Regions from separate parts of the Enterococcus mediterraneensis genome, predicted to be linked through region 1. Evidence: a T-box and tRNA genes for the amino acid it is inferred to sense, from the RefSeq annotation. Region 1 holds a T-box; the other holds one or more tRNA genes.
What was found. A T-box is a leader RNA that pairs with one kind of tRNA and senses whether it is charged. The one in region 1 lies ahead of serS (serine--tRNA ligase), so its partner is inferred to be a tRNA-Ser.
Positions count from the first base shown of each region.

Region 2: it encodes a tRNA-Ser, which carries the amino acid that the T-box ahead of serS (serine--tRNA ligase) is inferred to sense. The anticodon was not compared.

Region 1 is NZ_UWOP01000001.1:1,277,094-1,280,517, reverse strand. It holds gene EFB00_RS06230 (sensor histidine kinase) at 1-1,080, shown strand, start outside; T-box leader at 1,158-1,369, shown strand; gene serS (serine--tRNA ligase) at 1,426-2,697, shown strand; gene EFB00_RS06220 (polysaccharide deacetylase family protein) at 2,807-3,424, shown strand, end outside.
Region 2 is NZ_UWOP01000001.1:2,098,765-2,102,188, reverse strand. It holds gene EFB00_RS10385 (Cof-type HAD-IIB family hydrolase) at 218-1,021, shown strand; tRNA gene EFB00_RS10380 (tRNA-Ser) at 1,438-1,525, shown strand; gene EFB00_RS10375 (hypothetical protein) at 1,812-2,123, shown strand; gene EFB00_RS10370 (hypothetical protein) at 2,125-2,484, shown strand; gene EFB00_RS13665 (hypothetical protein) at 2,495-2,752, shown strand; gene EFB00_RS10360 (DNA-directed RNA polymerase subunit omega) at 3,107-3,424, opposite strand, start outside.

The DNA of each region.
Region 1 (3,424 bases):
CTTCTATTAAATGTAGCGGTTTTGGTCGTGTTGTCTTCTGTCGTCCACAACTCGCCTTCTTTGAATGATGCGATCTGGGACTCTAAGAACATTTTTGCTCAGCGGCTGGATACGGATATCTTTTGGAATGGGCGCAACTTCATTTTACCGTTGTTTCTGTTTCTAGATTTAGCGGTTTTATATTGGCGCTTGATCCGCCGTTATCATCAAATGCAGCTGCGGCACATCATCAGCGAGCTGCACTACATTGCTAATGGCAATTACGATCATCGTATCCCTTTTGAACTTCGGGGCGATTTAAATCGTGTGGTGACAAGTATCAACGGTTTGGTGGACAGTACAGTAGCAGCCATCGAAGACGAGCGGCAGATCGAAAAATCAAAGGATGAATTGATCACAAACGTCAGTCATGATATCCGGACACCGCTGACTTCTATCATCGGTTATTTGGGACTGATCGAAGACGGCCAATATCGTTCGGAAGAAGATCTGCTGAAGTACACCCATATTGCATACTTGAAAGCCAAGCAGATGAAATCTTTGGTAGATGATCTCTTTGAGTACACCAAAGTCCGCCAGCCTACTGTGCCTATCAATCTTACGAGCTTTGATATGGTCCAGATGATGGAACAGATCGCTGTGGACTTCGAATTGGAGGCCCAGAAAAAAGGGATCCATATCCAAACTGTTGCGGAAACACCGCAGCTGATCATGGACGGTGACACAGAAAAACTGGTGCGTGTCTTCAATAATCTGCTGACCAACGCCTTAAAATATGGAAAAGGCGCAACTAAAATCATCATCGAAGTCCAAAAAGTCGGCACGGAAGTCGTATTGACCGTAAAAAATAATGGCGAGATGATCCCCCGTGAAGCGTTGGATTCTTTATTCGATCGGTTTTATCGGGTGGAAAGTTCTCGCAATCAGGAAACTGGCGGGACTGGATTGGGATTAGCAATCTCACAAAGCATCATCGCTTTGCATGGCGGCTATATCTACGCCAAATCCACGCCGGAGTGGACCTCTTTTATCATCCATTTGCCGATCCAACGAAATAAAAAAGTGGTATCGGAAAGTTGAAAAACTCCCTCAGCTTCCAAAAGAATCGTTTCCCCAGTTGACAATCATGACTGTTTTCAATTAGTATGAGCGTATACTTAATCGGGAAAACTAGTAATTATTTCGTTGTTTTTAGAGAGTTGACGGGTGCTGAAAGTCAACAGCAGCGAATAATGAATCCATTTTCCATTCAACGTATATGACGAAAGCTTATGCCTAAGTCATATCGGCTGACGACCGTTAGAACGTCTACAAGGGCAGTGTTGACACTGAACTTGGGTGGTACCGCGATAAATGATTCGTCCCAAGCATAGCTTTGGGACGATTTTTTTTATAGTTTTTATCAATTAATTAGGAGGATGTATCATGTTAGATGTCAAAATGATCCGTCAAAATTTTGCAGAAGTAAAAAGTAAACTAAGTACGCGTGGTGTACCAGAAGAAACACTGACTCGTTTTTTAGAGTTGGATGAAAACCGCCGCCATCTATTAGTCCAATCAGAAGAATTAAAAAAATACCGTAACGATGTTTCCGGAGAAATCGCGCAATTGAAACGCAACAAAGAAGACGCCGCCGAAAAAATCGCGGAAATGAAAGAAGTCGGCGAAAAAATCAAACACTTCGATGAACAGATCGCTGAAATCGATGAACAACTGCGGACGATCGCTACGACTTTACCGAACTTACCAGCTGATTCAGTACCAGTCGGCAAAGACGAAGATGACAACGTGGAAGTACGTCGTTGGGAAACACCTCGAACATTTGATTTTGAACCAAAACCTCATTGGGAAATCGCAGAAAATCTAGGGATCTTGGACTTCGAACGGGGAGCTAAAGTTTCCGGCAGTCGTTTCGTCTACTATCGCGGTCTAGGTGCTCGTTTGGAGCGGGCATTGTACAACTTTATGTTGGACCAGCATATTTACGAACACGGCTACACAGAAATGATCACTCCGTATATCGTCAACAGCAATTCGATGTTTGGGACTGGACAATTTCCAAAATTCAAAGAAGATGTTTTCCAATTAGCTGATACCGATCTGACATTGATCCCTACTGCTGAAGTACCTTTGACAAACTTTTATAACGGCGAGATCCTAGACGGCAAAGAATTGCCGATCTCAGTCACTGCATTGAGCCCTTCTTTCCGTTCAGAAGCCGGAAGTGCCGGACGGGACACTCGCGGTTTGATCCGTCTGCATCAATTCAACAAAGTCGAAATGGTAAAATTCAGCGATGCGGAACATTCTTATGACGAGTTGGAAAAAATGACCAACAATGCCGAAGATATCCTGCAAAAACTGAATCTGCCTTATCGTGTGATGGCATTATCTACTGGCGATATGGGCTTTTCCGCAGCGAAGACTTATGATTTGGAAGTGTGGATCCCAGCTCAAGATACTTACCGGGAAATCAGCTCTTGCTCTAACTGTGAAGATTTCCAAGCACGCCGCGCTATGATCCGTTACCGGGATGAAAACGGCAAGATCCGTTACGCTCATACATTGAACGGTTCAGGTTTAGCAGTTGGCCGGACAGTAGCCGCTGTTTTAGAAAATTACCAAAATGCAGACGGCAGTGTAACAGTTCCAGAGGTGTTGGTTCCTTACATGGGCGGCGTTACAGTCATTAAATAAGGGTCGCATTTTATAACAAGTATTCTGTGAGTTGCGGTTGTATAATTGTTACATTAATGTTACATTATTATTACAACGATAATAATTATACTTACTGGGAGGCTTAGCAATGAACAAAAGTACTTATGAACCATCCCGTAGTCGACGTCGCAATTCTCAGCCACAAAAGCCCAATCAGTCAAACAAGGGGAAAAATTTATTTACTTTGTTGAGCATCCTTTTTGTTTTAGGTGTCTTTGGCGGTGGTTATTGGATTTTTACTATAAAAAACAACGAAGTCATGGCAACAGAACACTTTGCCGATAATGCGAAGGTCTTGTTGGCAGATATCCAAGAAGAACGCGACCAAAGCGGGTTAGCTAATAAAAAGACCATTGACAGCTCCGATCAGTTAAAAGTAGTAGTTTATACACCGCAAAAAGCCAATCTGCCTTTTGAAGATTTGGAAAAAGACTTGCAAACAATCACTGAAAAAAACAAAGAGCAGACGAAGAAAGATGAAATGGCGGTCATTGTCAGCAAAGTCACACTTCGTCATTTAACAGATCAAATGGACAGATACCAAATCATTTCCGAACGGTATCGGTGGAACGAAGCGAAACGTGAATTTATAAAAGAAGAGACGTTGGAGGATTCCCCTCTTTACGCCTCTCAGCAAACCGGAAAAATGATCACCGCAAAAGATTTGATTCCTTCCGAAGCGGATCTTTTGGGGATCCAGCAAGTG
Region 2 (3,424 bases), 820 kb from region 1:
ATCTTTCGCTTTTTGTCTTTACAATTAGTGATTATAAGTATAATGTACACTACAAACAACGTTTTATTAAAATTAAACAGTAAATTACTTTTCATTGTTCGTGTTTTACCTATTATCTAAAATATTTTAAATTTTTTTGCCTTTCATTCCAAGAGTTTTGTTAAAGTTTCGAACTGTGATACACTTAAAAAGCGTACATACTGTAAGGAGTGTTTTTATGAAAAAGAAATTAATCGCAATCGATTTAGATGGAACCACATTAAATGCCGCTTCACAAATCACCCAACGTACACAAGAGGTCTTAAGCAAAGCAACAAAAGCTGGGCACATCGTCAGCATCGCAACGGGTCGTCCGTTCCGCATGAGCGAAATGTTTTACAAACAGTTGGCCTTGAAAACGCCAATGGTCAATTTTAACGGTGCATTGGTCCATCTTCCTTATCAAAACTGGGCTCAGGAATCAGAAACGCTGATCAACCGTGAGATCGTTTTTGAAATTTTGGCTCAAAAACAACGATTGAATCTGGATTTCGTCGCCGCTGAAAATCGCGAGACTTTCTACATTGATGATTTAAACTTCTTCAATCCGAATTTTTTCGCTACTGACAAAGCTACTGAAAAAAATCTGCTGAGTAATTTAAAAACGAATCCTACTTCTATGCTGATTCAAACAAAAAATGAATTTGCCTCAGAAGTGGCTCAAAGTCTGAACCAACAATTTGCAGATTATGTAGATGTGCGAACTTGGGGTGGTCCTAACGCCATTTTAGAAGTGGTTGCAAAAGGCATCCAAAAAGCGCATGGGGTTTCGATCGTTGCAAAATCACTGGGGATCGATCAAAAAGATGTGATCGCATTTGGTGATGAGCATAACGATTTGGAAATGTTGGATTATGCCGGTTGGGGCGTAGCAATGGCCAACGGGACAGACGCTGCCAAAGCGATTTCCAATGATGTAACTGAAAAAACCAATGATGATGATGGTTTGGCTGATTATCTTGAAACTCATTTAGCGATTTAAAAAAATACCACGGGTCCGTAAGAGAGAATCTGCAGTTAGCAGAGAAGTTCCCTTACGGATTTTTTTATGGAATTTCCGCCTGCTTTAAGGTTTCTTTTAGCTATGTCTCGTATCTTATTCTTATACTAATTACTTGAAAGGATGAGAACGATGATAACTTTCCTACAATTAATTTTTTTGATTTTTTTATGTACATTTCTGATGTTTCGTTTATTCAACAAACCTCAATCACAAAATTTACTGGATAAGGATGATCAGGAAAATAATCTGTGACGATAACTTTAAAAAGCTCCCCTACTGAACCTGACGACTGCCAGTATCATGATCTTCTTTGGATCACTTTCTGTCTGTCCTGCTGCTATTTTTTGATTTTTTCTTGACAAATAACCAAAAAAGTAGAAAATAGAGAAGGACACGGAGAGTTGGCAGAGTGGTAATGCAACGGACTCGAAATCCGTCGAACCGGCTAATACCGGCGCGCAGGTTCAAATCCTGTACTCTCCTTATAAGTATATTTTAGAAAATATTTTTATTTTTAAAACCCCTGATAAATCAACTTTTATCAGGGGTTTGTTTTTTGAAAAAGCATAAGAAACCATAAAAAGCCCAAAATGTTTTGGTCAAATTTTGGTCATCGACATTTCTTCGAACTTTTTTGATACCTTTCAAATAATTTTTTTAGACTATTTTTAAGATAACAAAAGAGCTGCATACTGTTTTGAAATTTAATCTTTTGTTCGCTTTAAAAATACGAACTTATGTTTGTATAATTTTAACTGAGGTGATGATTATGAAATTCAAAGAATTCCAGCTTTTATTAGAAGAAAAATTATCAAGCTACGAATTATTTATTACAAAAGCAACCGAATATCAGAATGAGAAAAACAAGAACAGACCGCCTAAAAAGCGATGGGACGAAGCAAAAGTTAATCGAGCCGTTGAAGGCATGTGGAAACAGTTAGCAGAAAATGTCTATAACAAAGTAAAGCCTGATGCTCCCGTGTATGCTGCCAATATCGAGGAAGCCTGGGACAAATATATGGAAGAAAAAGAAATGTACGGATCGCTGAACGATACGATCGATGAATTGGAGTTTGATTAGTATGCGTCAAGAAGAATATCGCGATCGTGGAATCATAAAATGGGACAGCGGATTTTTCGTTTCCGAACACACGGCAGCGCTTGCGAAAGAACAAGCAGAACGTGAAGTTATGTGGTCAGCGAAAGAGATCATGACCAAAGAAGAGATCGACCGTGTATTGTATGAAGCAAAACTGAAAAACAAGTCTGTTGCTATCCAAAAGGAAGAAGTTGACCAGGAAGGCCTCTACTCTCCTGATGTTGTCGGAAAAATTCAAGGTTTTGATGAGTTAGGGATATTTGTCGGAGATCAAAAAGTCGATTATGATGAGATACGTAGCGTAGAATTTTTTGAGGAAAAGAAATGGTCTGATTTAAGCTGAGGTGATCTATATGTTAAAAAAATCTGGAATCGTAACAAAAATCAAGATACTAAACACGACGAGCAAGACACCGCTCATCTATTTTAAGTTAGACGATTGCAACTGTCTGATTGCTGCACACTCCCTCTCGTTTCTAGCGGACGTGGCGGAGAATACTAAGATAGTCATTTCGGGACTATATAATAGTAGGAAACAGTTTGTAGTGAAGAAATATGCAGTGGTAGGCATGACGAAGATTATGATGGAGTTTGAAATGATGAGAATATAAATACCCACTCTCTAGTAGGATAAAGAGTGGGCAAAAGAAAGCGAGAGTGGACTACTCTCTAATTAGTAGTTTATCATTTTTAGGTTTCAACGCAATAAAAAAATAGGCACCTATCGCCAGGGTGCCTGCCCTCCCTAAAAGGGAGTAGAAATGGATAGTTTCTGAATGTCAGTTTAGCATAAAACGGTTTCAGCAACAAGAATTATACTATTTTAACACAAAAAGAGCTCCCGATTACTCGAATGCTCCTTGCAGAAAATAAAGATTTTCTTGGATTGGTTTTATTATACAATGTAACGCTTACATGTGCAATAAAAAAGATCTTAGCCTACCTACGCTAAGATCTTTTTTAATTTATTTATGTTGGTCGACTAATTGTTGGGACTTGTTCGCTATGTCTTTTACATCTTGGTTAGCTTTGTTTAATTTATCAATATACGCTTTTAAATCAGAATTTTCTTTAGTTGCATTTGCTAACTGCTGTTTAGTAGAATCGAGCTCTGCTTGTAAAGAATTCTTTTCACTGTTTAATGTGTTGATTTGGTTATTTAGTGAATTAATGGTATTTCGCAGATCATTCGCTTGATTTAATGCTTCTTGCAGTTTAGAATTCCATTCTTGATTTTTCTGATTGATCTCTTGATTTTTTTGATCAATTTCTTTCAATTTGTC